2 regions of the Exiguobacterium sp. s40 genome follow, and region 2 is predicted to be linked to the other one. Evidence: a T-box and tRNA genes for the amino acid it is inferred to sense, from the RefSeq annotation. Region 2 holds a T-box; the other holds one or more tRNA genes.

Region 1 (16,399 bases), on a different contig from region 2:
TTTTTCACTACTGATTCATTTCAAGCATTTAGTATAGCCGAGTCGCAATCATTTTGCATCGGTTTTAAGACTGATAATTGACCGATTGACGGTTCAGTCAAAGCGCGAGCGCCATATAATCAAACCGTCCTCCGGAGATATCGATTTCTTTCACTTTTTTGAAACCGAGCCGCTCATATAACCGCCCGGCTGCCGGATTCGTCTGGTCAACGTTGAGCGTGACTTGTGGGATGCCTGTCTCACGGGCATGGTCAATCGCTTGTTGAATCAGTTTCGTCCCGATCCCACGGCCGCCGAACGACGAGTCGACAGCGACCGAATCGATATAGAGCACATCCCCTGACGTTTCGACGTCTAACGTGTCCGGTTGCCCTTGGGTCCGGAGCCACGCCTTGATCGGTTCATCCAACTGCGATGCCCGTTCCCCGTGGTAGGCAATCAGAATGCCCGCCATCACTGTCTCGTTTTCCGCCACCCAAACGTTTTCATAGCTCAAGCGGTTTCCGGGCTGACCAATCCACATCGAGAGTCGTTCGAGTACTTGTTGTTGGTCTGACGTACCGGTCAACGAATACGCAATTTCGTGAATCGCCGCGTAAACGAGCGGTGCGATTTGCGTGCTGTCATCCGGTGTCGCTTTTCGAATATTCATCTTTATCGCCTCCATCCATCAGTCTAGCACAAAGCTTCTTTCAAAGGGTTTGTCGGACAGTGAAGTGTGGGATGATACAAACAGAAGGGAGGAATAAGTAATGAAAGCAATTTTGACAGGCATGAACGGGACGGTCGCCCCTGTCGTCGCCCGTACATTAAAGCGGCACGGCATCGAGCCGGTCGCGTGGGACCGCACGAAAGTGTCCACATCTGACGAGGCTGAGATGCGAGCCTTTATCGAATCGGTCCGCCCGACTTATTTTCTTCATATCGGCATGGGCGCCGCCGAATGGGCCGATACGCTCGCACGCCTATGCGGGGAATATAAAATCCCCTTCCTCTTCACGAGCACCGTCTCCGTCTTCTCCGACAGTGTGACGGGACCAATCACCCCGGACACACCGCCCGATGCAACAGATGAATATGGTGCCTATAAACGGGCGTGTGAAGAAACCATCGCCCGGACTAATCCTGGTGCCCAAATCGTCCGCCTCGGTTGGCAAATCGGGGACGGTCCCGGTTCGAACAATATGATGGATTATTTCGAGACCGAGATGAAGCGAAACGGTGTAATCGTCGCGAGCGCACACTGGTACCCGTCCTGCTCGTTTTTAGAAGATACGGCGGACGCCTTGTTCGAGATTTTGACGAAACGTGGGCCGGGACTGTATCAATTGAACGGCAACCCGAGCCATTCCCTCTATGACATCGCACTCGGCTTGAAAGAGTTGCATGACACATCATGGCAAATCGAACGAACCGACGAACCGAAACGGGATAACCGTATGGTCGACACGAACATCACAATCCAACCGATCACGAAACGGTTAGCCTTGCACACAAAATGAGTCGCCTCTCGGCGACTCATTTGCGTTCAACCTGTTTCAACACGAGCCCGCTTTTCGGCAAACTCGGTAAGTCCACAAAACTATAACTAAGGTCTTGAGACGGTACCTCATAGCGATAGCGGTTCAAGAACACGTCGATCGTTTCACGCATGATGGCGATCGTCACATGTTCCCCGGCGCAGCGATGCCCAAAATCCACATCCCCGCCACCTTGAGGGATGAACGTGAACGGGCTCTCGGTCCAACCTTTGAACCGGTCTGGATTGAACTGTTCGGGTTCGGTCCAATGCGCTGGGTCGTGGTTCGTCCCATACAAGTCGAGCAAGACGAGCGTCCCTTGCTCGAACGCAAACCCATCCCATTCAAAGTCCTGTTTGACGCGCGCAGCCGTCACCGGGAAGAACGGATAAAAGCGCCGGACTTCTTGGACGAACCATGTCGAATCCGTCTCGCCGTAGGCCAACCGGGCACGAGCCTCCGGAAACTGATGCAACGCGAGCACAGTGAACAAGACGTAAATCGACACCGCCACGGTCGGTCGTATAATATTGATCACCTCGACCGCCACGACGTCAGCCGGAAGCAATTCCCCGGCCTCATCACGATGCCATGAAAATTCATACAGTGCTGTCTGTTCGTTCGGAAGCAACCGGTTCGTCCGCACTTCCTCGACCATCTTCCGAACCCAAGACTCGGCCGACGACCGGGCCGCTCGTCCACGTATGTGCTTTGGTCCAAGGGCCGTTCCCGATTCGAACAACAACCGCATCTCGTCCGTCCGCTGTTTCACTTCATGCTCACCGAGCGGGACCCCAGCCCATTCACAAACGGCCCGCATGAGGACTTCTTGCGCCATATCATAGAGCACTGTTTCGTCTTCGGTCGCATCGAGCGCTCGTTCCCATTCACGGCTGACAAGTCTCGTCAGTCGCTCGATATTTCCTGGGAACATGAGCGACATGAACATCTTTTTTCGATGTGCATGCGCCGCACCGTCCAACGTCTGCACCCCGTCCTCCCCGAACAACGTCTTCAGCAACCGCTTCGGTGCCGCGTCTTGCCGAACGAATTTGTCCGCGTCATAAAATAAAGCGGCTGCCTCGGCACCACCGAGACAGATTGCTCGCTCCCCAAGCAAACGCGTTTCGAATAGGTTTGACTGAAAGCTTTTTCTGCGGTTCGGGACATACAAGTAGCCCTCCCGGAGGAACGCCAAGCTATGGTCGAGCCCTTGTTCTTTCGGGATCGGTCGTGTCATGATGTATCATCCTTTCCAACTTTTCTATAGAGGATGTTCCCTTGTTCTTAGCGAACAAACCTATAAAGAAAGGAGGCGGGCGAATGCTCTCATTTATTTTGACGTTTCGTCGCATGTTTCGCGGAATCTGGCGCGGTCTGAAAGACGCTGAGTTTCAAGTGTTGTTCAGTCTCGCCCTCCTGACCATCGTCTCGGGGACACTATTTTATTCACGGTTCGAGGACATGCGTTGGCTTGACGCCTTGTATTTCAGCGTCGTCACGCTCACGACGATCGGCTATGGGGATTTCGTCCCGACGACCGATCTCGGTAAAGTGTTCACGATTGGCTACGTCATTACTGGTGTCGGCATCATGATCGGCTTCATCACCAAAGTCTTTGACCACCTCCAGCAAGCGCGACTCGAAGAGGTCCGCAAACGAAACACGCCACCGTCTCCTTGAAGACGGTGGCGTGTTTCGTTAAGATGCTTTTCGATTTCGATTTTCGAGCTCGAGTTGCTGATTGAACCGTTTCGTCTCGGCGATCACGACACCCGACAAGAACAGCAGACCAATCAAGTTCGGGATGGCCATCAAACCGTTAAACACATCGGAAAGGGCCCAGACCAAGTTGAGGTTCGTCGTCATCGCGCCGAGTCCGGCCACGAGGACGAAGGCGATGCGATACGGAATAATCGATTTCTGGCCGAACAAGTAGTGAATCGAACGTTCTCCATAATACGACCATCCGAGCACCGTCGAATAGGCGAACATGACGAGGCCGATTGTCACGATATATCCGCCAGCCGGCCCTAAAAATTGCTCGAACGTCGCCGTCGTCAACGCGACCCCTTCGAGCCCCGATCCGATTTGTCCGCCCATGACGAGCGTGATCCCTGTGACCGAACAGACGATGAGCGTATCGAGGAACACTTGCGTCATCGAGACGAGTGCCTGACGTCCTGGCATATCCGTCTTGGCCGCCGCCGCCGCGATTGGGGCCGATCCAAGACCGGCCTCGTTCGAGAAGACGCCGCGGGCCACCCCGTAACGAATCGCCGCCCCGATCGCTCCTCCACCAATTGCCTCGGCGCTTAACGTGCTGCTGAAGATGAGTGAAATCGCATCTGGAATGAGCGTATAGTTCATAATCATAATCAATAATCCACTGCCGAGATAAAAGACGATCATGACCGGTACGAAGTAACTGACGACGCGTCCGATCGATTTGACACCACCTAAGATGACCGCACCCGTGAAGATCATGATCAAGATACCGGATACGTAAAGCGGCACATCAAACGTCGTTTGGAGTGCCATCGCCACCGAATTCGTCTGTACCCCGTTTCCAATCCCGAACGCCGCGAGGGAAGCGAACGCCGCGAGGGAAGCGAACCCCGCGAAGGCGACGGCGAGCCAGCGCTGTTTCAAGCCGCGCTCCAAGTAATACATTGGTCCCCCAGCCATTTGTCCCCGCTCATCAGTGACCCGATATTTGACCGCGAGCACGGCTTCCGCGTATTTGGTCGCCATTCCGAAGAAACCGGATACCCACATCCAGACGATCGCGCCTGGCCCACCGAGCACGACGGCCGTCGCGACCCCGACGATATTCCCCGTACCGACCGTAGCCGCGAGCGCGGTCATGAGTGCTTGGAAGTGACTGATGTCCCCTTTCGATGACTTGTCCTGATTTTTAGAGAATGCGAGCTTCAATGCGTAAGGCAACTTCGTGATTTGAATTCCCCCGAGACGTACCGTCAAATAAATGCCTGTCCCCACAAGCAAAATCAATAACGGTGGTCCCCACACAAAGTTTGAAATCGTACCGATGAGTTCACTGAACGATTGACCCAAGTTGTATTCCCCTTTCCCCGTATGTAATGAGTACATCTCTATTTTTTCAGAATACTTAGAAGATTGTCAAAAGTATTGTGATAAAACAAGTCAGAGAAAGAGGGGCTGTATCTAAAACAGCGAGCCGTCGATTAGACGTCTCGCTGAGATGGGGGTTTTTCACGTTGTAACGGCGCCTTCCAATCGAACTCGTCCGGCACGTAGTCGAGCCCGCCCGAATGGAACGGTTGGCAACGCATGAGCCGGCGCGTCGTCAAATAACCACCTTTGAGTGCACCATGTTTCTCGATCGCCTCGATCCCATAATGCGAACAACTCGGATAAAACCGACACGTCGGTGGTTTCAACGGAGAAATGAAGCGTTGATACCCTTGAATCCCCCGGACTAACACTCGTTTCACGTTTCATCGCCTCCTGATTGATTACTGCCATGATAGCTCGACCGGTCCGACTTGTCATCCGTGACGTCTGCGACAATCCAGTGACAAGACGGTGTCACGTTTTTCCTTTGTTTTACAATTTGAGCACGAGAGGCGCTATTTGACGCATCATTTGTTATGATAGGCAACATGTACACGACCGAATCTATATGAAGAGGTGACGATTATGAATATTTTAATGGTAGGAGCAGGATCGATGAGCGAGTCACTCGTCCGCGGATGGTTAGCCTCAGGTCTGTCTCCTGAACAAATCACGATGACGAACCGGAGTGACCGGACACGTCTTACAGAACTTCACACTGAGCTCGGCGTGCAAATCGTCGACGAAGAGGATGTCAACGCGTATGACATTGTCGTCCTTGCGATGCAACCGGACGGAGTGCTTCCATATGTAAGCTCGAAGACGTGGATCACACCGCTCCTCGTCTCCGTAGCGGCTCATATCGAACCGAGCGAAATTGAAGAGGCGTCAGGTCTCCCTGCCGTCTGCGCGATGCCGAATACGCCAGTGGCTTATCAAAACGGGATGACCGGGCTCTGGTTCGGACCCGAGACCGATGATACGGTCCGCGAGACCGCGACGGCTTTGTTTGAGCGTGTTGGTCGTACAGCTGTGACTGATGCGAAGACGATGTCGGCCTTTATGGCCGCCGCCGGTTGCAGCCCCGCTTTCTTTTACGAGATTGTCGGGTCGATGACACCGGTCTTGACGGAAGCAGGATTTGACGAAACGACGGCCCGCCAAATCGTCGCCCAGGCGATGAAAGGATCGGCTGAACTGTTGCTTCACGAGACACGCCCGACGAACGACTTGATTGCGGACGTGGCCGCGCCAGACGGTCCGACCGACCGCGGTGTCGGTGTGCTTCGCTCGCGCGATTTAGCAGACGTCATGGCTTCTGCCCTTCGCGAAAGTGCGAGAGAAGAAGTCGAACAACCGAAGAATTGAAAAAATCCGAGAAACGCATCGCGTCTCTCGGATTTTTTATTGGACGATATGTAAAATCGAGACGATGACCGCGACCATAAAGATTCCCGGCAATAAGTTCGCGACGCGAATCCGCGTGATGCCGACCAAATTTAAACCGATTGCGACGATCATGACACCACCGGTCGCCGTCATCTCTAAAATAAAGTCATCCATGAGCGACTCCGGGATGAACTTCATGATTTGAATAGCGAGCAAGGCGATTGCCCCTTGGTAGAAGAGAACCGGGACAGCCGAGAACATGACCCCAATCCCTAGCGTCGAGCTAAGGACGAGTGCCGTGAAGCCGTCAATCAATCCTTTTGTATAGAGGACATCATGGTCCCCGCGCAATCCACTGTCGAGTGCGCCGATGACGGCCATCGCCCCGATGACGAAGATGAGCGTCGCCGTGATGAAGCCTTCGGCGATACTCGACTTGCTCTTACCGCCGAGCCGGTGTTCCAATTGATAGCCGACCTCGTTCAACTTCTCATCGAGCTTCCACCATTCACCGAGCGCCGCCCCGATGACGAGACTGCCGATCACGATTAAAAAATTCTCACTCTTCATTCCCATTTGAATTCCAAGCAAGACGACCGCGAGACCGATGGCTGCGGTGACCGTCTCTTTCATTCGTTCGGGGATGCGGTGAAATAAAAGTCCAAGTAATGTGCCAATCACGATCAACGCCGCGTTGACGATTGTTCCGGTTAAGACCATTGTAATATTCCCCGTTTCTGTATGTATTGAGAGGAATATACCAACTGTTTATGTAGACTGTCAATTGAAAGAAAAACAAAAAAAGCCACTTCTCGCAAGAAGTGGCGTCGCGGAAACCCACGTTCCTATGGGTTTCTCATCGGGTTTGGCACCCAAGTGATTCTGACTGGGCTCGAACCAGCGACCTCTACCCTGTCAAGGTAGCGCTCTCCCAGCTGAGCTACAGAATCAGGTCGTGTCCTCTCTTAAGGACACTATTAATATATCAAGAAACTAATGCCTTGGCAACTGTTTTTTAAAACTTTTTTACTTTTTTTCAACGCGTCATTTCTTCCCGTTTCATATGGCGGCATAACCGCTCTAAATCACCGGCATATACCGAGACGAGCATGCCTTGATATTCGGTATCCCGATCCCAATGCAGTCCGTTCGCTTTCGCGACCCGTTGCGATGGGACGTTATCCGGATGAATCAAGGAAATGATCTCTTTCTCACCTTCTTCGAACGCATGACGCATAAGGCGAGCCGCTGCCTCGCGTCCGTAGCCCATATGCCAATGCTTCGGCGCCAACCAATATCCGACTTCAAGTTCAATCGTGCCGTCGAGTTCATGGAGCAACGTGCCGGCATGACCGATCGGCTCGTCATTTTCATGCGACATCAATTTAAGCAACCCGGTTTGACGACCCGTCTGATAGCGGGCCAACTGGCGCTCGAACCACTCGATCGTCTGTTCATCCGTATATGGCTTTCCGTCCGGGCTAATAAAACGCATCACGCGCGGATCTTGGAGTAGCGATTTCACGAAATAAAAATCAGCAATCGTGTAAGGTTCGAGTCGTAGACGCTCGGATTGCAGTTTGATATGACTCATCGTCCCCGCCCCTTTCGTTCACAGTCTGAACTATTCAATTCCCGTTTTTATTCGAAGCTAATCCTGATCATGCGACAACTTTCAATCCGATGACGCTTCCGATAATAAGCAATAAGAAGAAGATACGCCACCGGTCCCGGGATTCGTTCAAGTACAGCATGCCGAGCACGACCCCGCCAGCCGCCCCAATCCCGACCCAAATCGAATACGCCAATCCGAGCGGGAGCGTCTCGAGCGAACGCGACAACAAATAAAAGCTTAAGGCAAACGTTCCGACCGACAAGATCGACCATTTAACAATCTGATAGCCTTTTGATTTACCCATCCAAAAGACGGCCATCATCTCAGCAAGACCCGCACCAATCAAAAATACCCAACTCATGCCGACTCACCTCCCGTCACTTGTTTCAGTCCGACCACACCGATCAGAAGCGTGATGATAAAGACGAGCTTCATCCCGGTGAGCGCCTCGTCGAACAAGAGCGCCCCGACGATGACCGTTCCGACGGCTCCGATGCCGGTAAAGACGGCGTACCCCGTCCCGGCCGGTAAGGTGCGGAACGACATCGCCAACAATCCAAAACTCACAATCAATAATAGAATCGTCATCACGCTCGGACCGAGCACCGTGAACCCGTTCGACAGCTTCATCGTCGTCGCCCAAACGATTTCGAGCAGACCGGCGAGCACGAGCCAAACCCAGGCCAGTTGATCTTGTTTCATGTCCAACCGACTCCTTTCTTGAAAATCGTGAATGCGGCCCGTTGCCGTTTGACGCGATTCGTCTCAAGCGTGAAGAGCGAAAGAAGCGCCCCATCTAGAAAACAATAGTACGCGTCATACACGTCCTCGAGTGACTGTTCGGGTAAGGCGCCTTGCTCCATCGCCAATCGAAACTGTTCTTTCTCGAACGCTTGCAGTTCCGTCTCGACCGAACCGAGCGTCGTCTCGATGAATGATCGCAACTCGGGCGGTGGGACGAGCAACATCCGCTTCGTCAGCATCCACGTCTCCTCTTCTTCAAAGAAGCGAATCAACGCCTCGACGATCGCCTCGATCCGCTCAAGCGGCGCAGCGTCAACGGAAGCGTCCCGTGCCTCCTGCCAGATGTGTGCATAACGGTTCCCCATGTCCTCGACGACTTGCTTGAACAGTTGTTCTTTCCCTTCGATATGGGCGTATAGCGACGCCTTTTTGATGCCGACATCCTCAGCAAGCGAGGCGAGCGACAAGCCTTCATATCCTTCAAGCGCAAACCGGCGTCGCGCCGCCAGTTCGATTCGTTGTTTCGTATTCATCACAGATCGTCCCCTTTCTCTCTCACTACCTTACCTAACGAACGGTAGGTAGTCAATTGTACGGATTGCATTCTCCGGTTCCACCCGGCAAAATGGAGACAGTTGATGGGAAAGGAGCGCTTTATATGCTTGAGCAATTCAGCTTTACGTTACCGACCGAGACGACACGCGGACGGAAACGAATCGTCCGTGTCTATCGTCCCGACTTTGTTTCGGCTGACGAGCGGATCCCGGTCCTCTATATGTACGACGGTCAAAACGTGTTCGACGGCAAGACCGCCACAATCGGCGAAGGTTGGTCGATCGACCGCCACATCGAGGACTTACAATTGCCGCTCATGGTCGTCGCCATCGCGAGTGCCCCAGACTGGCTCGACCGCTACGATGAGTATTCGTTTTATGAGGATGAGATGCTATACCGGCGGATTGGACCGGAACTCGCCAAGACACGGCCTACGCTCGGGGGTAAAGGGCGTGCTTACGCCGACTGGCTCATGCAAGAGTTGAAGCCGTGGATTGATGAACGCTACGCGACCGACCCGGACGACGTCGGCGTGATGGGCAGCTCGATGGGCGGGGTCATCTCGCTCTATATGATGACGGCCTATCCGTCCATCCGGCGCGTCGGCTCGCTCTCGACGGCCGCTTGGGCTAATCTCGACTCCCTCATTCGGGAAGCGAAGCAGGCCGATGTGACGGCGCGTCTCTATATGGACATCGGGACGAACGAGACGAGCGGACCGATCACGCCCGAGGATTACCTTTATACGAATGCGAAACTCGTCGAGACGGTCGCGCGAACAGGGATCGCCTTTCGCTATGAGGTCGAGCCCGGTGCCGTCCATAACGAGATCGCGTGGCGGCGTCGGTTACCGAACGCCCTCGCCTTTCTCTATGAATTGACATAAAAAAGAGACGAATTCCACGAAGGGATTCGTCTCTTGCTTGATTAAACGACCCAGTTGCCGTCACGCATGATGGCTTCGCGTGAACCGTCTTCGAGTTCGCCGTCGATGTTCATCTCGGCCGAGCCGATCATGAAGTCGACATGTGTCATCGAGTCGTTCGCACCGTTCTCGGCGAGCTCTTCGGCTGACATTTGCGGTCCGCCTTCGAGACATGTCGAGTACGCGCGTCCGAGCGCCAAGTGGCACGATGCGTTTTCGTCGAACAACGTGTTATAGAAAAGGAGACCCGAGTTCGAGATTGGTGAGTCGTCCGGCACGAGCGCGACTTCTCCGATACGACGCGCCCCTTCATCGAGGTTCAACAACTCATCGAGTGCCTGTTGTCCTTGTTTCGCTTCCGCCTTCACGACTTTCCCGCCTTCGAACCAGAGCGTGAATCCATCGATCAAGTTGCCGCTATAGCTGAGCGGTTTCGTGCTCGACACGTGTCCTTCGACCGAATCTTTATCGGCGAGCGTGAACACTTCTTCGGTCGGCATGTTGGCGATAAAATCGACACCGTCGATGTTCGGACCGCCGCCGCCAAGGAAGACGTGCTTCTTCGGCAAGCCGATCGTCAATTCCGTGCCCGGTGCTTTGTAATGGAGCTTCGTGTACTTCTTGTTCGTGAGTAACGTCGCGCGTTCACGGAGCGATGCGTCATGCGTATCCCATGCTGCGACGACATCCGGTTGGTCCATGCGCGTCGCTTCGAAAATCGCTTTCCAAAGGGCTGGTACGGCGTCTTCACGGTCTGGGAAGACTTTCTTCGCCCATGCTTCCGAAGCGCCAGCAACGATTGACCAGCTGACATTGTCGCTCATGACATATTTGCGCCATTTCGCGAGCGCCACGCCGGCAGCACGGTTCGAGTCCGCGATGCGTGACGACTCAACGCCGTTCAGTGCGTCCGGGTCGTCGCTGACGATCGATAGGAACGCCGTCTTCTCTTCGGCCAATTGCTCAAAGCGGGCCTTGAGCCATTCCGGGTATTCTTTGAAAGCATCCGCCGGGGCGTTGAAGTAACGGACTTTCGTCGTCTCTTCGTCGCTCCAGTTGACATATACTTGTTTCGCGCCAGCTGCGTAAGCTGCTTTCACGATTTGACGGACGAGCGGTGCTTGGCTAATATCAGCTCGGACTTCGAGCTGTTGGCCCGGCTGAATGTTGACGCCTTTTTTGACGGCAAGCTCAGCGTAGCGGGCAAATTCTGCCTCAGTCGGCATGGTTACAGTAGACATATGTACAGTTCCTCCTTTTTCACTTATTTCTATTCTCTTAAATTTTCGGAAAAGTTGCAACCAAATCGCAAAAACGGGCATATTAGTAGATGAAGACAGAAGGAGGAATATACATGTCAGATTGGAAAACAACGTACACACACTTTTTAACGAGCGCGACCGAGGACTATACCGACAATGAAACATTAGGTGACCTTTTGGTCCAAGGCGAACTCGCTCTCGCTAAAGTGACGGTCGACGTCGCTTCAAACGAGATTAGCAATATCGAGCGAGAAGAAGAACTGACGCTCTACTTCCAAATGAAACAGTTACTCAACATGTTGCGTGCCGTCTATAATCACCAGTTCGAGATGCAGCCGGACAAACAACATGCCCTCGTTGCGGCCGTCTTATACTTCGTATCCCCATTCGATGCGATTCCGGACGACGCCCCACTCGGCTTATTCGATGACGCTCAAGTCATCGATTACGTGCATGAACAGCTCGCAAGCGATATCGACCGCTTCCACAACGAATTGTAATCGTTCGGCGCTTGAAATTCCTCCACCATCGGAGTACGCTTGAGTGAGTTTATTTCAAAGGGGGCGTATGGCGCCTAGCCATCATCTATGTACGCAAAATCAAGAAAACGAATCGCCGTCGAGACGACTTTGTTCATCATCGCCGGAACGATTCTACAATCGATTTTTGTCGGCTTATTGCTCAAACCAAACGAGATCGGGACCGGAGGCATCGTCGGGATCACCTTGATCATCAACGAGCTGTTCGGCACACCGATCGGATTCACGCAACTCGTGTTGAATATCCCGCTCTTTATCGTCGGGATTAAATATCTGGGGAAACGGTTCATTCTCATGACCGGGCTCGTCGTCGTCTTATCATCTATCTTGATCGATGCGTTGCCCGTGCTCATCCCGCCGACCCCGCTCGATGACCCGCTCGTCGCCTCGGTGTTCAGTGGGATCGTTTCCGGCCTCGGGCTCGCCCTGCTGTTATTCGCAGGCGCTTCGACCGGAGGACTCGACATTCTCGGGAAAGTCATTTATACGAACAACCGGAACTTATCACTCCCGAAAATCTTTTTGACACAAGATATCATCGTCTATATCCTCGTGTTCATCACGTTCGACATTAAAGCGGTCATGTATGCGCTCGTGCTCAGTTTCGTCCGGTCGCGGACGTTGTTGACGATTCACCGGTTCTTCTCGGCGCAAAAGCAGTGTTTCATCATCTGTAAGAAAGCCGATGAAATCAACCTCGTCATCAAGCAGAACTTGAAGCGCGGCGTCACAATCATGGACGCAACCGGTGGTTATTCGAACGACTCGAAGAAGATGTTGTATGTCGTCATCCAGAACAACGAAATACCAAAACTGCGTCAAATCGTCTCAGAGATTGATTCAGAAGCGTTCGTCACCGTCTCCGAAATCGATTCGATCGTCGGTAACTTCAAAGAGCATTCGTATACACTTTAATCGACAGCAACTTGCTGTCGATTTTTTTGTGTAACAAACGCATGAACAATCCGATAATAATGGTGAGCCTCTTAGACATATACAGAAGGAGGTGCATGAGTTGACCAACCACTCGTTGCGCCAAACAGTCCCTGCTTTGCTCGTCGGGACCTTTTTTCTCGGACTTTTATTGATTCTGTTCACCCCTTACGCCTTGAGGGAGACAAGTTTGTTCGTCTATTTCACGGCGGTCACGCTCATCGCGACCGTCTTTAGCGCGACGGCCGTGTTTCAAAATCGCGGGATGCGACGCTACATACATTTACTGATTAGCGCCGGCAACGTCTGCTTCATCGCTTATTTGGTCGGACACCATTTTGGCGCATCGACAACAATCAACCATATGCCGTTCATTCAGAACTTTTTTTATTTGATTATGTCGCTGATTGTCATCACGCAATCGATTGAAATTCGGACATTGAAACTGCGAACGTTTGACATCTTCGCCTTGTTCAGCTTCCTGTTGATTGGGGCGTTGCATCTGTTCGTTTATTCGAACGACGGAGCACGTTATGCGGCTCATTTGAACGGGTTTGAAGAACAGATGGTGTTGATTAGTCTCTACATGATGCTCGGCTTCCTGTACTTGAATCGCATCACCTCGGTCGGCCAAACGTTCCGTGTGCTTTTGTTGATCGGCATTCTCGGCTTCACGACTGCCTCGATTTTGAACCAATTGCTCATCTTCAACGGCATCGGCCATGAGTTGGTGCACCTGCTTCAAGTGAGTAGCATCTTTATCATTTCAATCAGCTACGTGTTCGATGAATCGAGAGAAGATGCCCTCGTCTATGACTCCGTGTTCGACTACGTCGTCTATAGCGCAATCGTCATGCTGTTCATGCTCGCCTCGGATCGTTTGCTCGGCACATCTGTGCTCGACTCGATGACGGCGAACGCCGTCTTGTTGCTGCTCATCCGTCAGTTCGTCGTCGCCAAACAAAACGCATTGATCAGTCACCGTTTACATACCGTCAATACCGACCTCGAAGTCGCAGTGACGACGAAAGCACATGAGCTTGAAATTCGGGAGCAACAGTATCGGTCCCTGTTCGCCTATCATGCTGAACCGATTTTCTTGTTCGACCTTCACGGTGAAGTGTTGTCCGTAAACGAGGCCGGCAGCTCGGTGCTCGGTCATGACACAGAGACACTCATCGGTTCCAACATATTAGATATCATCGAACAAAAAGACCGGTCCGCCTATGCGACCGTATTGCATGATTTGAAGAACGGTCGCCCGCGTACGCTCGACGTCGATGTCGTCACCGAGGACGGGGCGAAGCGAGTTTGGCAGCTGATGAACATCCCGATGATTATCGACGGGGAAGTCGAAGGCATTTATGCCATCGTCAAAGACATCACCCAAATGATCGTGCAACAAGAACAAATCTACTATCAAGCAAATCATGACAGTTTGACGGGACTGCACAACCGTTACGCGTTGCAAGAACAAATCGAACGGCTCATCGCCGAAGGACGACGATTCTCGCTCATGTTCTCCGACCTGGACGGCTTCAAAGAGATCAACGACCAGTTCGGCCATCATATGGGCGATGAATTGCTGCAACACATCGGCAAACGACTAAGAGGTGCCTTATTGCCGAACGAGTACGCGGGACGGCTCGGCGGTGACGAGTTCATCGTCGTCGCCGAACATGATGATGATGAGATGTTAGTCGAACGGTTGCGACGCTTCGTCTATCGCCCGCCTTACTTTATGGGCGGAACGCTCGTCGAGATTCACGCGTCGATTGGCATCGTCCGCTATCCCGACCACGGATCGACGCTCAAGCACTTGCTCTCAAACGCAGACCTCGCGATGTACAAGGCAAAGGACAAGGGACGTAATGAGACCGTCCTGTTCGCGCCAGAGCTGCGTGCGGATAAAGAAGAACGCAAGCTGTTGATGGAAGGGCTCGACACCGCCCTTGAAAAAGGCGAGATCTCGCTTTACCTTCAGCCTCAAGTCGACGCCTCGACGAAAGCCATCATCGGGGCCGAGGCGCTCATGCGCTGGCAACGCGATGGGGTCTTCATCCCGCCGAGCCAATTCATCCCGATCGCCGAGGAGACGGGCCACATCCATGATCTCGGTCGCTGGATGATTCATGAGACGTTCCAATTGATGTACGCCTTCGAGCAAGGAGACATCAATTTGCCGAAATTGTCGGTCAACCTCTCCGTCCGTCAATTGTTCGATGAACATTTAATCGAGTATTTGACGACTTTGTTTGGGCGGTTTCCAATCGAACCGAGCCGACTCAACTTCGAATTGACCGAGACCGTCGCCGCCCACCATTCCGACCGGGTGTTGACACGGATCCTCGAACTCAAGGCGCTCGGCATCAAACTGTCGATCGATGACTTCGGGACCGGCTACAGCTCACTCGCCTACCTCGTCCGCTATCCGATTGACGAGCTGAAAATCCCGCGCGAGTTCACGATGCAACTCGAAGAGAACCGGGAGTATCAAACCGTCACCGCGACAATCGTCGCCATGGCCCGACAACTTGGGATGGCACTCGTCGCCGAAGGGGTCGAGACAGAATATCAAGAGAATTTCTTACGAAAGATCGGCTGTGATTCGATGCAAGGGTATCGCTATGCGAAGCCGATGCCGCTCGATGAGTTTGTCATCTACTACATGAAGCAGACGATGTGACAAAAAATGCCCCGAACCGGTAAACCGATTCGGGGCATTTGCTTATTTCATCTCATAAATTTTGACTTCGCCCGGCTTCAAATCGACCCACAGGTCCCAATTCTCATCGAACGAGTGCTCGGCATACGGCCATGACGTCGGTGAGTAGACCATCTCGGCGAAACGGCTTGCGTTCCAGTTACGGCGGCGCACCCCGTCGAGCGGGACTTTCCCCTGCAGCGGATGATGCATACTCGTGTTGGCAACGACAAGGAGCGTCTCGTTCGTATCCGGACGCAGCCAAGCGAGGCCGATGAACGGCGCATCCATGTGCGTCATCGCGAGCGGTTCGAAATGACTCGGGTTGACGAGGACGTCCAACCAACGACGACGCACTTCGGCCACTTGATGCATCAGTTCAATCATCTCGTCTCGTTCCGGGTGATCCCAATGGAACTGATACGCGTCGAAGAAGGCGAGCTTACCAAAGTACGGATCGGTCGGGAAGAGTTGGTACGCTTCTTCCGGTCGGCAGTCGAGCCCGGTGTTCATCGGTTGCGTCTCATACAGTTCGAGCCCCGAGTTCGTCATCGGGACCCCGTTCGGCACGAAGCCGTTCAACACAGTGAGCAAGCGACTCGCTTGCCGTCCCCCGTCCCGTGTCGCCACGCGGCGCGTGTCCGCTGTCTCTCCGGCCGCGAACACCGGCAACGGTAAGAAACGTGAGTCATAAATAAACTGGTGTGTCTCATGCGTATCGAATCGAGGTTCTTTATAGAACCCGTAGCCGATAATCATGTTATAGCCCGCCTCTTTCGCTGCCCACGCTCCGATTTCGATCAATTCTTCAGCGATGAAGCTGAAGTTGGTGTCGAGTGCACGTGGCTGTTGAAGGATCCGTTGTGCCAAATCGACCGGTAAGGCGTGACCCATATCGATACGGGCCCCATCGATTCCAAATTCGCGCTGGTAGTGCGGGATGATATCGGCGAGCATCGCCCATAGCGGCTCATTGATTTGATCGCCTCGGAATTGATTCGACTTGATCGAATCGAACAGAATGTACGGAGCCAAGTTCGCCTCGCTGACGTAAGGCGCTGCCGCTGTCGGATGATCGAGAAACAGACGGAAGTATGTGACGTCCGACCATGGC
Region 2 (16,399 bases):
CATCCTCTACATCGTCATCGAACGGGTCATCTTCCAGTGATTCGTCCGGGAAAGTTGGAATCACCGGTTCGACAGGTTCAGGAGGCGGGAGCGGGACGGAACTTTTCGTCACGATCTCCGGGATCGGCTCGTAAAAATCAAACCCGAGCAGTTCGAGCGACTCGCCCGTATCCGTGATGCGGACACGGTACAGCTTGCCCGACTCCCCGGTCTGTCCAGACTGGGTCACAGACGAACTGCCGGCCGTGAGTGACGGCGAGAAACGGACGATGTTTTGATATGGGACGCTCGTCACGTCTTCGACGCGCGACTCGTACGCTCCAACGAATACCTTACCGAGCAATTGGACCGTCATCGCGTTCCCTTCTTCGATCACGATGAGCGCGTACGGTGTCTGTTCCGTGTTCTGTACGGCGAAGTTCGAGCGCTCGTCGACTTTGACATCATAGCCGAGCTCGATGCCGGTCGGGAGCGTCTCATGTTGGACCCGTTCTAGGATTTGGAACGGTGTTGCCGCGAACAATTGATACATCGAGGAACCGAGCGTGCTGAGCGCCTCAAAATCTTCCCCGAACGCTTTCAAGCTGAAGATGTCCCCGGCTTCCATCTCGAAGCCATTCATCCGTTCGAGTGCCGAGCGCATCGCTGGCGTCGGACTGACCGTGATCGAAGCGACGACTTCACTCTCCGTCGCCGTCATCTCGAGGACGACGTCTGAGTTCAAATTCGAGGCGGATTCGACGAGCGGCGGTGTCACCATCGAGAGCGTCACCGGTTGGTTCTCTAAGTACGGTGTCAATCGCTCTTCGTCGACCGTCGTGACGAGCGGATATGTACCCGATTCAGTGACCGCCTTGAGTGTCGCGTCGACGTTGAACGAGACGACATCTTTGCCGACCTCGATCGCCGTCCCATCGACGAGCGTCACCGTGAACGGCATGTTGTTGAAGTCTTTGATGGCGTTATCGATTCGGACGATCGCTTCTTCTTTCGTCATCCCCGACACGTCGATGCCGGCCACGGTCGTCTCTTTATATGTAGCAGTCGTCTTCGCCGAGGCATCGAGATAGTTCACGAGCCCGATCGTCGGCAACGACACGAGCAGGACTAGCCCCGCCAGGATGAACAGGTGCATCCCATATCGCTTCATTCCATTTCCCCCTCTATTTCAAGTCAAATGAGACTTTTGAATTACTATCCGTTCCCACTGTAACTTTAGTATAATATGCATTGTACAGAAAATAACAATTATTTCAGGTTAAAAGTCTCTTTTTTCCTATCATTAAATGAATTTTGAAAAGGAGGTCAATGCGGTGGGCCGTTCCGAACAAGGTTTCACGCTCGTCGAAGTGCTCGTCTCGATTGTCGTCGTCTCGATCCTGGCATTATCGCTCATGAATATCTTCTCCCAAAGCTTGCGAATCACCTCCTCGGATCTTGACCGGACCGTGGCAAACCAAGTCGCCCAAAATACGCTCAACACGTTGAAGCGTCGGGCGGCCGAAACGCGAGACCCGATCGACATCTCGATCCTCCAGAAGACGCCAGCCAACGTCTGCGATTTGTGTGACGTCACCATCAACGGGCGCGCCTTTGATGTGACCATCCTCTCTCCCGGCAACGAACCGCCCGCTGACCTCGTCAACGTCGAGATTACCGTCGCCTCGGAGACGTTGCTCAAACCCATCACGTTGAAAGGAGTGGTGACGAATGCGACGCTTCAAGATAAATTCCCTGAGACGGACGTTCCAGAGCTTCCGTGACCGTGAGGACGGCGTAACGCTCGTCGAATTGTTGCTCGCACTCGTCATCTCTACCATCTTCGCCGGCATCGTGATCACCGTCTTCTTGTCTGGCTCGCTCGGTTTCCGTCTGACGAACGATACGAGCTCGCTTCGAAGCGAGGCCGACTATTTGATCACGAGTGTCCTCCAAGACATCAACCGGACCGAGTTCGACGCCTTGACCGTCAACGGGGATACATATTCGTTCCACCGCCTCCATACCCCGCGCATCTCGACGGAAGGTATCCTGTATCGTCAAGGCGATTATATGGAGGACGCCGTTCTCGAGCTCGACCCGTCGAGCTTTGTGACGAACAATCCTGACGTCATCGTCCAGTCCGTCGACATCGACCTCCGCGACGAAGTAACCGATCCAAGGCGCGGACGTGAGGCATACATCACTTCTGGATTGATTGAAATTCAAGTAACACTCGCCTCTCGTGAAGATACGACGCTCGTCAAAACGTTCACGAGCACCATCCCGTTATGAAAAGAGGGAGTCAAATGAAACAAGATGAACGAGGTTACGTCCTCATCCTCGTCCTCGTGACGATGGCGGCACTCGCCGTCCTCTCGCTCGCAGCGATTCAAGTCAACTTGGCCACGAACAAGCAGACGAATCTCCGTGTCGACGAGACGCAGCTCGATACCGACGTCAAAGGCGTGCTCGATGTGCTCGTCGCCGATCTCCGAGCGACGTTCCCGCTCCACGATGCGAATGTTGTCCAACCATATATGGAGAACGAGCAATTGTTCCAGGCGAAAGTTGAGACTGTACTTAAACAAGATACGTTGTATGCAGGGACGCGCCAATCGGGTGATAACGATATCCGCTACTCAATTACCCGCTCGACAGCGGACCAGGCGAACGCCCCGTTCACGACGGTGCTCACGTTGACCGCGACCGGGACGACGAAAGCGAAACCGGAACAGCCGATGCAGACAAGCTCGTATAGCCAAGAAGTATATGTGACGGCGCTGCCGTCATTCCTCTATTACGTCCTCGGGTCGGACGACACGTTGACGGTCAACGGTCCACCGAAGATTGAAGGGAACTTGTTTGCGGGGACAAGGCTCTCACTCGAACGCGACGCGAAGTACCAACTGAAAAACCAAGTCAACACGCTGAACAATAGCGCTTCGAGCCGGTTTTATCTCGATGGCCGCATCGATCTTGGAGACGGGGCGACGTGCGACGGCTGTGGAACGCCGAACTATTTCACGAACTCGACTACTCCAGGTGTGAACCATGAACCTGAGATTGGTCCGGTTGAGAGTACGTTTTCTCGCTTTAACTTGAACTACTCGGTCATCCAGTTCGCGAACCGACACCGTGCCACTGCCGGTAAATTGCCTTATACCAATTCACCGAAGCAAACGCTGTTTCAATCAACGTTAATCCCGACATCGACGATTTCACCCTTTCTCAAGCAAACTTACGTCGTCGATGGAGAGACAACGCCACGTGAACGACCGACCGAGTTTATCGATTCCAGCCAGCTCAATTCGATCCAAACGTTACAACTCGTCAATCTTCCAGTAGGTGTGACAGGTCCGATGGTCATCACCAAGTCGATTACGAACAGCACCGTCCCGCTTCTCTTAAACGGAGATGTCACCATCGACGCATTAGACACCATCACCATTAGCCGCCCACTAATCATTAATGGGGATTTGACGATTCGTGGGAAAGTCGCGTTCAATACGACCGTTTATACATTAGGAGACGCGTTCATTGATCGCGCGGATTTATTGCCGGTCGCTTCTGGTGCGAATGACAGTTCACTCGTCCTGCTCGCCGAAGGAAAAATTTTATTGAATCGAATCAATGAATTCCAGGACAGTTCTTCGACGCTCCAAGCATTTATGTACAGCGCTTCGACTGAACCGACTCGACTCTATTCTGTCGGCTCCATTGTCAACATGAAAGGCGGTCTGTATAGTAAAGGGCCGCTCGAAGTAAACACATTCCGCGGTTCGTTTAAATCATTACCGCAACAGGCGAATAAACAAGCTTATTTCGCTCCTGGGAATGTGATTGCCTCTCCAGACGTCGACGATTCACGTCTCGTCATGGAATATAATGAAGGTGTATTCCGCCAAATCGACACGCTCCCGGTCACAAACCAGCTCCAACTGTTCGTCGGTCAACAATTGAAGAAATGAAAAAGAGGCTGCTCTCACGAGTAGCCTCTTTTCTATGATTGAGATTAATAGAAATCGCCAGACGGATCTTCGGTTCCTGGGTTCGGATCCGTACCTGCTTTGACGCGGACGTAGAACGTTTGGCTGATGATTTTCGGACCTTCTCCTGCTTTAAATGATGCACTGACGTCCTCTGTGACCAGACCGATTTTCGCGATACCCGGCTTCAAGAGTGTCAATACGCCATCTTTTGCGGTCATGACATCCGTTCCTTCGAGTACAGTCAAACCGTAACCCGTCACGTTTGCCGTCTCCGGCCAGAATTTGACCGGATAGCTATATGGGCTGTCTGTCATGTAGAGAATGACGTTCGGTGTCGAGACTTTTTGTGGATACTCTTTCACGTTAATCAAGACAGGCATCGTCTGTCCGATATAATCCTTTAATTTCGCAACGACCGAAACGTTGCTCGTACTCCCATGCTCGGCTTGTACGGTAGCAGACGTGTTTTGACTTGAGAGAATTTTCAAGGCGGACGAATCAGCGTTCCATTTTACAGCAAGCGGATTGGCAAGAGCTTGTTTATCTTCCACCAATTGTTCCAATGTCAATAAAGTCTGTTGCTTAACCAATGTTCCTGCTTCATTTTTGTACACCCAAAGTTCTTGATCATTTGTAGTTAATGATAAATCCGGTAGTTTTACGACAACCTTCATATCATTTGATTTAACTTTTTGACCGTTCGCGTATTCATAAACGGCTTTCACAGTCGCCTCACCGGCATCCAACGCTTTTAACGTAACGCTTTGATTCGTTGAATTCGTTTGATTTACGAAACTGGACTTATCAATTTCCCATGTGAGTTTCGCATTTGGTGGAATCGCCGCTTTCACAGTCGATAAGTTAGCTTCTACCGTTTTTGAATTCCCCAAATAAATCGTCGTTTCACTTGGAACGTTGATTTTCAGTTCTTCTACCGTCACCGTCGTTTTTGTGAAGCCACTCCCAGCATCAGTGAACGAACGATTATGTTTTTGCGCACCGCTCCCATTCCCAGAATGGTCAGCTTCCAACGAATAGGCATACCGTCCGTTTTCGAACGTATAACTACCCGGTTTTTCTGCAATCAATTTGACGGTGATGAGGTCAGAGAATGCTGCATTCTTATAATCATTACAAGATTCAAGTCCGGAGTTTTTCTTTCCACAGAGTACATTGATTGTTCCCGTTAAGAGACGTGTTTTAGGATCAAAATTTAAATTGTGAGCTGTTGAAGGAGTTACGACTGCAGATAATCCTTCTGGAATTGTCTCTTCAATTGTCACAGCCCATTCTACATACTTGTAAGAATTGATGTTCGGACCGTTTGTAAAATCAAGAATGTTATTCAATGACAAGTCATACGTCAAATCAAAACTGTCTCCTATGAGCACAGCTTCTGGTGTAACTGTTCGAATTGTCTCATCTTTAATATCCGCTTGAAAAACAATGCCCTGTTTGTTTCCATTACCGTTACCATTATTGCCGTTATTGTTCCCATTTCCTCTTCCGTTCCCGTTATTCGCAAACGTTGATGTATACGCGAACAACAATAAGACCATCCCTATTACTATGAGGAACCCGTACTTGGATCTTAGCTGCCTCTTCATCGTTGTGCCTCCAGTCGGTTTGTCATCACACTTCTTCAGTTAATTCATACCCCTTTTTCTTCCTGTTCACAAGCGGTTTTTTTCAAACTTTGGAAATAGGTTCTGACTTCACTGATAAAGTAGAGCGACCCGGTCACGACGAGCGTCTCGGATTTCGGTGCTTCGAACCACGCAGCCAACCAATCCTGCCAGTCCACGTAACGAGCACCGTCCGCAATCAGACTGTCTTTCGTCCGGGCACGCGGAAAATCGAACGTCGTCTCATAGACGCCCGCCACCATCTGGAGCGACGCGATCATCGCTTCTCGGTCCTTGTCGGCAAGAATGGCCGCGAGGACGGTCACGTCACGCTCGAGCTTCAACTGTTCAACGAGCGCGGCGACCCCTTCCGCATTATGTGCCCCATCGAGCACGATGCGGGGCTGTCTCGAGATGAGCTCATAGCGACCCGGGTGTTGTGCCGCCTCGAGCCCCGCTCGAATCGCTTCCGCCTTCCAGCCGAGGTGGCGCGCGACGGCGACGGCGCACGCCCCGTTATACGCTTGATGGTGTCCGGTCAATCCGAGCGTCACCGACTTCATCTCGTCATAAGTGACGACCGTGTCGGTCCCGTCCTCGATTGACGTGACGAGTGGTGTGACGTCGTGAATCGGCGCGTCCATCGCCTCTCCTTGTCGCTTGAGCAACGTGATCAGCCGTTCATCCGTCAAACTATGGAACATCGGCACGCCCAGCTTCATGATGCCAAACTTCTCAAGCGCGATCTCTTCGAGCGTGTCGCCGAGAATCCCTTGATGGTCGTGCCCGATCGACGTCACGACCGTCGCGAGCGGTCGCGTCAACACGTTCGTCGAATCAAGGCGACCGCCGAGACCGACTTCCCAAATGACGAGGTCAGGTTGTTGCTCGTGGAAATAGAGCCACGCCATGACGGTCAGCAGCTCGAACTCCGTCAACGTCTCCGGTGACGAGCTCGCACAGTCACGGACCCGGTTGGCGATTTGGACGAGGTCCTCTTCTCGAATCGGTTCCCCGTTCAACATGATTCGCTCCTCGAACTGGATGATGTATGGCGAGATGAACGTCCCGACGTTCAAGCCCTGTTTCATCGCCATGGCCCGCAAGAAGGCGACCGTCGACCCTTTCCCGTTCGTCCCCGCCACGTGAATCGACGGTAACTCCTTGATTTGTAGCGCGTTCAGCATCCACTTGATTCGTTTCAATCCCGGCTTAATCCCGAACCGCAGCTGCCCGTTCAGCCATTCCAATACGTCTAGTCTCGTCTCCATCTTCCATCACTCCTGTTTTCACACTTCCCCCTCATCTTACCAAAATTCGCGAAGCGCTACGCAAGGAATCGGCTGTGCTATACTCGAGGCGAAGAAGGGGGAATCACCATGACAACCAATTGGAACTTCGAGGCGACCTACCTCGATCTCCGTGATATTTTTTACGACCGAGGACCGGTCCATCCGGTCGACAAGCCCGAACTCGTCCTGTGGAACGAAGCACTCGCCAAGACGCTCGGACTCGACTCCGAAGCACGTCAAGACGTCGCACTCTTTGCCGGTAATCGCCAGACGGATACGTCGTTCTCGCAAGCGTATGCCGGCCACCAGTTCGGCCATTTCACGATGCTCGGTGACGGACGAGCACTCGTGCTCGGGGAACATGTCGCCCCGAACGGAAAGCGTTTCGATGTTCAATTGAAAGGATCAGGTCCGACCGAGTATTCGCGTGGCGGTGATGGACGGGCCGCCGTCGGTCCGATGGTGCGTGAATTCCTCATCAGTGAGGCGATGCACGCGCTCGGCATCCCGACGAACCGGGCGCTCGCCGTCGTCACGACCGGTGAGCCGATCATGCGTCAAGGCCCGAAGCATGGTGCCATCTTGACGCGCGTCGCGACGAGCCACTTACGCGTCGGTACGTTCCAATATGCCACTGCGGCCGGCTCGATTGATGACGTCATCGCTCTCGCCGACTATGCGATTCATCGTCACGACCCTGACCTTGAAGGACAGCCGAATCGCTATGAACAGTTCCTCGGCCGCGTCATCACCCGCCAAGCGAAGCTCATTGCGGATTGGCAACTCGTCGGATTCATCCACGGCGTCATGAACACGGACAACACGTTCATCAGCGGTGAAGGGATCGATTATGGCCCGTGTGCGTTCATGGATACGTATCACCCGAATACCGTCTTCAGCTCAATCGACCGCGAGGGACGCTACGCCTATGCGAATCAGCCGTATATCGGGTCATGGAACTTGGCCCGCCTCGCCGAGACGTTGCTCCCGCTCCTCGCTGACACACAAGAAAAGGCCGTCGATATCGCCAACAAGCTGTTGAACGACTATACGGAAACGTATAAAGACGCCTACTTCACAGGGCTCGCCCATAAAATCGGACTCTACGTGCGAAAAGACGGAGACGACGCATTAACGGACGAATTGCTCCGGCTCATGATGGAAACCGAGGCCGACTTCACGAACACGTTCCGCGCCCTCACGCTCGGCGACACCGAAGCACTCGCCTTCGCCAACCAGGACGACGGCAAGGCGTGGCTCGCAGCTTGGCGGAAACGACTCGGGGAACAAGGTCTCCCGGATGAGGACGTCATCCGCCTCATGCGTCAGCACAACCCGGCCGTCATCCCGCGCAACCATCACGTCGAGGCCGCCCTCATGGCAGCCGAACGCGGTGACTTCAAGCCGACCCACGCACTGCTCGACGTATTGCGGAAGCCGTACGATTACGAAGCCGACTATGGACGCTATGTCTCACCTGGACCGCCACGGACGTATCCATATCAGACGTTTTGTGGCACATGAACCGTCTCGCTTTCGCGGGATGGTTTTTTTGGAACCTTTTTCATTTTCGAGCGTAAAGTGGATAACATCACTTTTAGGAGGTTCAACATGCTTCTACTCACTTCACTCATTGCGTTAGGGTTTGCCTGCTTGATGTCAATCGAGCTATTGCAAGGCCCATTCATAGATGACTGGGCCTGGCTAATGCCTGCCTTTTTCTTTGCTGTTTCCTTTTCCACCTTGATGAGACATTTGAATAACCTTGAATGGAATGAATCGAAATGAAGATGACACTCTTGCTCATGGCAATCATCGTCTTATCCACGTCCTATCTCATCTACAGTTTTTATCTGTCATTTACGGGTCAGCCGATTCAGCCGCAAGTAACTGGACTCGCAATCGGCGTCCTGCTCACGTCCTCGTATTTCGTGACAACCGGTCGTCTTCCATTTTGGACAGAACCGGAGGAAGAAGACGTATGAAAGTTCTTTATTCCGTCTTGGTAGGATTCGGAAGCATCCTTTATGTCGTCTATGCCATGCACCTATTCCGCTTTGGTTATCCTCAACCGCTCCTCTTGCATGCTTTGTTTGCCGCCACTGTATTTGGCATAATCTACATCGAACGCAAACGAAACCCCGAACATCGATGACGATGCTCGGGGTTGTTCTTTTCTATAGACTTATAGTCCGAAATGAATCATGTCCTTCTTGTCTACTTGGGCTTGTGTGATTTTGGAAATAAGTCGATTCAGTTGTTCCGACTCATGCGTGTACATCATCGCTTTGACGACTTGATAGAACAGCGCCAGTGACTCATATGGAATGAGCGTAATCCCGCATTCGTCTAATCCGAATCCAGGACGGTCATAGGAGTGAAAATACGTGCGCATCTCGTTCAGCTCCTCGATAAACTCATCCACCCACTCCCCATCCACCGAGACACAATCGAAGTGTTCAGGTGTATACGTTTCATATGATGATTGACGATTTGTTGAATCCAATACACCGAATTCGTGTGTGTATGGCATGGCATTCCCTCCTCTTGAATAATTGATGTCACAAGTATGATCAGTTCATCGGAAAATTCACCGACCACGCCTCCGGTAGCGAGTCCGAGAGGTCGAGCAACACCTCTTCCGACACATTGCCCGTCACGACAATGAGCTTGCCTTGGTCTACATAAAACAAGCCGTTCCCTTCCGGTTGATTCAAGCGATACCGCTCATTCGAAACGTCACGCCGTTCAATCAATTCTCCGTCAGCCACACTGAAAGCATCGGTCACTAAAATCGTGATGCATTGCGTCTCATCATACAACGTCCACATCTCCACCGGCCGCTCGAGCTGACTCATCTCGAAGTTGTCGACAAACAGCTCTTCTTCAGGCAAGTCCAACCCGTGTCGGACTTTTTCGGCCGCCTCGGGAATCGTAAAGTTTTGAATCCCGTGCAACCTCCACTCCTCGCCCCGTGAATAGTTGAATACGCCGAACGAATCGTCGCGGTTTGGTAACTTAATGGCAATGAGCCCGAGATCATCGATGACGGTTTCATAAATCACACCGTCTTTCGATGGTCGCTCGGACGTGCCATCTGTATATTGAAGCGTGTATTGGGACGTGACCGCATCGACTAGTCGAACGGTCCCTTTCGGCACGTCTTCAATCATCGAGCCGAACACTTCTTTGTCCGTCGTTACGGGAATATCCTTGGAAGACGTCTCTTCTGCACTTTCATTAATTGTCACTCCTGATTCCATCGGTTCGATCGGTTCAGCTCGTTCCGCCACACACCCACTCAATCCCATCACAGCCAAACTTAACATCATTCCGATTCGTCTCATGTCACACCACCTTTATATCGTCTCCTCTCCTAAATTCCACCAAACGACAAAAAAACCTTCTTCGGAGAACAAGTCTCCAAAGAAGGTTGATTCATTATTTACGCAACTCTTCCAAACGGGCGCGGACTGCGTCACGTTTGTCGAGGTAGTCTTTCTCTTTCGCCTTCTCTTCGTCGATGACGTGAGCCGGTGCCTTGCCAGTGAAGCCTGGGTTGCCGAGTTTCTTCTGAACGCGCTCGACTTCCTTCTCGTACTTCGCCACTTCTTTCTCAAGACGGGCGATCTCTTCTTCGAAGTTGATGAGGTCGGCGAGCGGGATGAACAGTTCCGCACCCGTCATGATGGCCGACATCGACTTGTCTGGAGCCGCCAAGCCGCGTCCGATTTCGAGCTCGGTCGCGTTCGTGAACTTGCCGATTGTCGCTTCGTTTTCGCTCAAGTAACCTTGTGTCGTGTCGTCACTCGTCGCGATGAAGAGCTGAATCGGTTTCGACATCGGGGCGTTCACTTCCGAACGAATGTTACGGACCGAACGGATGACGTTCATGACCGCTTCGAACGCTGGTACCGAGTCCGCGAAGTGGAGCTCGTCGCGACGTGTCGGGTAGCTCGCACGGACGATCGAGTCGCCTTCGTGCGGCAAGTGCTGCCAGATTTCCTCTGTGAGGAACGGCATGAACGGATGCATGAGACGCATGATCGAGTCGAGCGTGTAGGCGAGCACTGAACGTGTCGTCGCTTTCGCCGCCTCGTCCTCACCGTAGAGCGTGAGTTTCGCCATCTCGATGTACCAGTTACAGAACTCTTCCCAGATGAAGTTGTACAAGTAACGGCCGGCTTCGCCGAACTCATACTTGTCGACGAGACGCGTCACTTGGTCGATCGTGTCGTTCAAGCGTGTGAGAATCCACTTGTCGGCGAGCGTCTTCTCACCTGACAAATCGATATCCTCATACTTCATGCCGTCCATGTTCATAAGGGCGAAACGGCTCGCGTTCCAAATCTTGTTCGCGAAGTTCCATGTCGATTCGATTTTCTCCCAATAGAAACGAAGGTCGTTCCCTGGTGTCGATCCCGTAAGGAGGAACCAGCGGAGCGAGTCCGCGCCGTATTGGTCGATGACTTCCATTGGGTCGACGCCGTTACCGAGCGACTTCGACATTTTGCGGCCTTCCGAGTCGCGGATGAGACCGTGGATGAGCACGTCGTTGAACGGCTGCTTCCCAGTGAACTCGAGCGATTGGAAAATCATGCGAGATACCCAGAAGAAGATGATGTCGTAACCCGTGACGAGCGCGCTCGTCGGGAAGTAACGTTTGAAGTCTGCCGAGTCCGTATCCGGCCAGCCCATCGTCGAGAACGGCCAAAGCGCTGACGAGAACCATGTGTCGAGCACGTCTTCATCTTGATGCCAGTTCTCACTGTCCGCCGGTGCTTCTTTACCTACATAAATCTCACCTGTCTCATTGTGGTACCAAGCCGGGATGCGGTGACCCCACCAGAGTTGGCGGCTGATACACCAATCACGGATGTTCTCCATCCAACGGAGGTATGTGCCTTCGAACCGCTCTGGGACGAAGTTGACTTTCGTATCGTCATGTCCTTGCGCTTCGAGCGCTGCTTTCGCGAGCGGCTCCATGTCGACGAACCACTGTTTCGAAAGATACGGCTCGATGACTGCGCCTGAACGTTCCGAGTGACCGACCGAGTGCGTGTGTGGCTCAATCTTGACGAGCGTGCCGTCTGCTTCCAAATCTTTCACGAGTTGCTTGCGGCATTCGAAGCGGTCGAGCCCTTCGTACTTGCCGGCGTTCTCGTTCATCTTGCCGCCTTCGTCCATGACGAGGATGCGTGGGAGCTCGTGGCGGTTCCCGATCTCGAAGTCGTTCGGGTCGTGCGCCGGTGTGATCTTGACGCAACCTGTACCGAACTCCATGTCGACGTAGTCGTCAGCGACGATCGGGATCTCACGGTTCATGACCGGAAGCATGATCGTCTTGCCGATGAGGTGCGCGTAGCGCTCGTCTTTCGGGTTGACGGCAACGGCTGTATCGCCGAGCATCGTCTCCGGACGCGTCGTCGCGATCTCGATGTGGCCTGAGCCATCAGCGAGCGGATACTTCATGTGGTAGAATGCGCCTTCGACTTCTTGATAGATGACTTCGATATCCGAGACGGCCGTCTTTTGCGCCGGGTCCCAGTTGACGATATACTCGCCGCGGTAAATCAAGCCCTTCTCATAGAGACGGACGAACACTTCCTGGACCGCTTTCGAAAGTCCTTCGTCGAGCGTGAAACGCTCACGTGAGTAGTCGAGACCGAGACCAAGTTTTGACCACTGGGCACGGATTGTGTCCGCGTACTCGTCTTTCCATTCCCACGTCTTCTCGAGGAACTTCTCGCGTCCGAGGTCGTAACGCATGATGCCGTCCTCACGGAGTTTCTGTTCGACTTTCGCTTGTGTCGCGATACCGGCGTGGTCCATCCCTGGGAGCCAGAGGACGTCATAGCCTTGCATGCGCTTGAGGCGCGTCAATAAATCTTGGAGCGTCGTGTCCCACGCGTGTCCGAGGTGAAGTTTCCCCGTGACGTTCGGTGGCGGGATGACGATCGTGTACGGCTGTTTTGAATCATCCTCGTCTGCTTTAAATACGTCGTTCTCTAACCAGTAGTCATACCATTTCGCTTCCGTCGCACTTGGATCGTACTTCGTCGGCATGGTGATTTCGTTTGTCTCGTTGGCCATATGCCCAACCTCCTCTAATAATGTGGACAAAAAAACGGCTACTCTCGTCCTTAACGCTAAGGACGAAAGAAGCCGTATCTTCCGCGGTACCACCTTAGTTCGCCAACAGGTGGCGCCCTCAAAATCGAATAACGGTCGATGGACCGGACCTTCCTACTTCGTTCAAAAGGTCAGCTCCGAGGCGACTTCCGCACCATCCTTCGCGGCCTCGCACCAAGCGGCCGCGTCTCTGAAAAAGGATGTTGTTGGCGTACTATTCCTCATCGTAGCTTTTGTTCGTATCTGTTAAACAATTGTAGCGACAGAAGCTGTTTCCGTCAAGATTACAGTGAAAACTCTTGTTGCAGCTCTTTGAACGTCGCCTCGACCGCTGCGAGCGTCAAGTCGATATCTTCGTCTGTGTGCACGGTCGAGAGGAACAATCCTTCGAACTGTGACGGTGGCAAGAACACGCCGCGCCCCGCCATCTTCTGATAGTAGGCGCGGAACAGGTCGAGGTTCGCCGTCTTCGCCTTCTCGAAGTTCGTCACTTTCTCGTTCGTGAAGAAGAATCCGAACATCGATCCGGCCCGGTTTGTGTCGTGCGGGATGTTATACTTTTCGGCCGCTTTCGTGTAGCCTTCGGCGAGACGATCCGCTTTGCGTTCGAACTCGGCGTAGTGCTCAGGCTTAAGTTGCGACAGCGTCGTGTAGCCGGCGATCATCGCGAGCGGGTTCCCTGAGAGCGTCCCCGCCTGGTAAATCGGTCCTTGGGGCGCGATTTGTTCCATGATCTCGCGTTTCCCGCCATAGGCACCGACCGGAAGGCCGCCGCCGATGACTTTTCCGAGGCACGTCAAATCCGGCGTCACGCCGAAGTAACCTTGGGCACAGTTGTAGCCGACCCGGAACCCGGTCATGACCTCGTCAAAGATGAGGAGCGCGCCGTATTGTTCAGTGATTTCGCGGAGTCCTTCAAGGAATCCAGGTTGCGGTGGCACGAAGCCCATGTTGCCGGCCGCCGGTTCGACGATGACCCCAGCGATGTCGTCACCGAACTTCTCGAACGCGACGCGAAGGGCATCCAAGTCGTTGTACGGCACCGTGAGCGTCTGGCTCGCCAAGTCTTTCGGCACGCCCGGTGAGTCCGGGAGACCGAGCGTCGCGACGCCCGAACCGGCCTTGATGAGGAGCGAGTCGCCGTGACCGTGGTAGCAGCCTTCGAACTTCAAGATTTTCGTCTTGCCCGTGTACCCGCGTGCGAGGCGGAGTGCCGCCATCGTCGCTTCCGTACCCGAGTTGACCATGCGCACCATCTCGATCGATGGGACGCGCTCGATGACGAGCTCGGCCATTTTCGTCTCCAGCTCAGTCGGTGTCCCGAACGTCCAGCCTTTCTCGGCTTGCTCTTGAATCGCCTTCGTGACGACCGGGTCACGGTGGCCGAGGATGAGTGGTCCCCATGAGAGGACGTAGTCGATATATTCGTTGCCATCGATATCGTAGACGCGTGAGCCTTCACCGCGTTCAGCGAAGATTGGCGTCATGCCGACTGATTTATAGGCACGGACCGGGCTGTTCACCCCGCCCGGCATGAGCGGACGTGCTTGTTCGAACGCCGCTTCTGAGCGTGTTTGTTTGTAGGTCATGCGTAGTCTCCTTCCAAATAGCGACAGACATCTTTTGCGAAATACGTGACGATGAGGTCCGCACCGGCCCGTTTGAAGCCGACCATCGTCTCCATGACGATGCGTTGCTCATCGACCCAGTCGTTTAAAGCAGCCGCTTTGACCATGGCGTACTCTCCGCTCACGTTATACGCCACGATCGGCATATCGAGCGAATCGCGCATGTCACGGATGATGTCCATGAACGCGAGCGCTGGTTTGACGATCATGAAGTCGGCGCCTTGCTCGACGTCCGATTGTGATTCACGGAACGCTTCACGGCGGTTGGCCGGGTCCATCTGATAGCCTTTGCGGTCGCCTTCACCAGGTGCCGATTGCGCTGCGTCACGGAACGGTCCGTAGTACGCCGATGCGTACTTGACGCCGTAACTCATGATTGGGATATGGTTGAACCCGTTTTGGTCGAGCCCTTCACGGATGGCGGCGACGAAGCCGTCCATCATCGAACTCGGTGCGATGATGTCAGCACCTGCTTGCGCTTGCGTGATGGCCGTCTGGACGTGAAGTGGTAGTGACGCGTCGTTATCGACGTCACCATTCTTCACGATACCGCAGTGGCCCGTCGACGTGTATTCACATAAGCACGTGTCGGCGATGACCGTGAGCTGTGGCGCCCACTCTTTCACTTTACGGATCGCTTCTTGGACGATGCCGTGGTCATGATACGCTTCCGTACCTTCCGGGTCTTTATGTTCCGGCACGCCGAACAAGAGCACCGATTGAATGCCGAGGTCGACGATTTCCTTAATCTCGTCCTCGAGACGGTCGAGCGAGAAGTTGAAGACGCCAGGCATCGAGCTGACTTCACGTTTAATGTCTGTCCCTTCGATGACGAAGAGCGGGTAAATCAAATCTTCTTTCCGAACATGGTTTTCACGTACGAGTGCACGCATTGACTTCGATGAACGAAGGCGACGGTGACGGTCGAACTGGTTCATGAAAAATCCTCCCCTATACACTGTATTAATGCATCCATAGTATAACACTCAGGCACTCGGACCGGTAACGTCGACACTTCCCGGACGGCGCGCTCGGTCACTTCACCGATGGCGTACCACGTCCCATGGAAATGCTCGAGGTACGGCGTGAGCGCTCGAACGGCGGATGGGCTGAGGACGAGGAGCGCCTCGATTCCTTCGAGCTCCTCGACTTCCGTCTCTGTCAGTTCACGGCCGATCGTCTCATAGACGACCCAGTCGTGGACGTTTGCGAGTTGCGTCATATGCGCCGTGTTCGCCAAGTCGCCCCGGGCGAACAAGACGACCTCGTCTGCTGTTACGACGTCCGCGAGGTCGCGGAACAGCGCCTCGCCCGTATACGTCTTCGGCATGAGTGCGACGGTGAATCCCTCGGCCTCGAGTGCTTGTTTCGTCTTTTCCCCGACGGCCGCGACCTGGACGTCGCGCGGGACGTCACGGAGCGCCGGCACCGCCGTCTGGCTCGTCACGACAAGCCAATCGAATGTGTGAATCGGTATCTCGCGATGTGTCAATCTCGTCTCGATGAGCGGGACGTGATGCACGGAAAGACCGCTCGCGGCGAGCCGGGCTCGTTGCGTAGCGGTCAGTCGTTTTGTCCCTGTGTACCAGACGTCACGCATTGACCGAGGCGAGAATTTCGCGCCCGCCGCGTCCAAGAAGATCGTCTGCTACCTCGTTCCCGAGTGCGACCGCGTCAGTCGACGTCTTCGTCACACGGAGCACTTCTTTCCCGTCGACCGAGGCGATGAGGCCCGTCAGTGTCACGTCGTC

What was found. A T-box is a leader RNA that pairs with one kind of tRNA and senses whether it is charged. The one in region 2 lies ahead of KNP02_RS07910 (valine--tRNA ligase), so its partner is inferred to be a tRNA-Val.
Region 1: it encodes a tRNA-Val, which carries the amino acid that the T-box ahead of KNP02_RS07910 (valine--tRNA ligase) is inferred to sense. The anticodon was not compared.

What each region holds. Positions count from the first base shown of each region.
Region 1 is NZ_JACSLC010000010.1:69,830-86,228, reverse strand. Features, by position in the region: gene KNP02_RS10195 (GNAT family N-acetyltransferase) at 98-652, opposite strand; gene KNP02_RS10190 (sugar nucleotide-binding protein) at 753-1,502, shown strand; gene cypC (CYP152 family fatty-acid peroxygenase CypC) at 1,519-2,760, opposite strand; gene KNP02_RS10180 (potassium channel family protein) at 2,844-3,203, shown strand; gene KNP02_RS10175 (alanine/glycine:cation symporter family protein) at 3,222-4,598, opposite strand; gene yidD (membrane protein insertion efficiency factor YidD) at 4,730-4,999, opposite strand; gene KNP02_RS10165 (pyrroline-5-carboxylate reductase family protein) at 5,205-5,987, shown strand; gene KNP02_RS10160 (DUF554 domain-containing protein) at 6,024-6,728, opposite strand; tRNA gene KNP02_RS10155 (tRNA-Val) at 6,886-6,958, opposite strand; gene KNP02_RS10150 (GNAT family N-acetyltransferase) at 7,045-7,602, opposite strand; gene KNP02_RS10145 (DMT family transporter) at 7,670-7,984, opposite strand; gene KNP02_RS10140 (DMT family transporter) at 7,981-8,310, opposite strand; gene KNP02_RS10135 (TetR/AcrR family transcriptional regulator) at 8,322-8,900, opposite strand; gene KNP02_RS10130 (alpha/beta hydrolase) at 9,026-9,808, shown strand; gene KNP02_RS10125 (aminopeptidase) at 9,850-11,088, opposite strand; gene KNP02_RS10120 (YkvA family protein) at 11,202-11,609, shown strand; gene KNP02_RS10115 (YitT family protein) at 11,697-12,563, shown strand; gene KNP02_RS10110 (putative bifunctional diguanylate cyclase/phosphodiesterase) at 12,664-15,267, shown strand; gene KNP02_RS10105 (alpha-amylase family protein) at 15,310-16,399, opposite strand, start outside.
Region 2 is NZ_JACSLC010000006.1:158,949-175,347, reverse strand. Features, by position in the region: gene KNP02_RS07965 (G5 domain-containing protein) at 1-1,150, opposite strand, end outside; gene KNP02_RS07960 (prepilin-type N-terminal cleavage/methylation domain-containing protein) at 1,314-1,763, shown strand; gene KNP02_RS07955 (PilW family protein) at 1,711-2,274, shown strand; gene KNP02_RS07950 (hypothetical protein) at 2,289-3,950, shown strand; gene KNP02_RS07945 (hypothetical protein) at 3,995-5,578, opposite strand; gene KNP02_RS07940 (bifunctional folylpolyglutamate synthase/dihydrofolate synthase) at 5,623-6,867, opposite strand; gene KNP02_RS07935 (protein adenylyltransferase SelO) at 6,976-8,412, shown strand; gene KNP02_RS07930 (hypothetical protein) at 8,500-8,676, shown strand; gene KNP02_RS07925 (hypothetical protein) at 8,673-8,873, shown strand; gene KNP02_RS07920 (short-chain dehydrogenase) at 9,074-9,421, opposite strand; gene KNP02_RS07915 (hypothetical protein) at 9,462-10,235, opposite strand; gene KNP02_RS07910 (valine--tRNA ligase) at 10,330-12,981, opposite strand; T-box leader at 13,037-13,257, opposite strand; gene hemL (glutamate-1-semialdehyde 2,1-aminomutase) at 13,305-14,609, opposite strand; gene hemB (porphobilinogen synthase) at 14,606-15,586, opposite strand; gene KNP02_RS07895 (uroporphyrinogen-III synthase) at 15,583-16,284, opposite strand; gene hemC (hydroxymethylbilane synthase) at 16,241-16,399, opposite strand, start outside.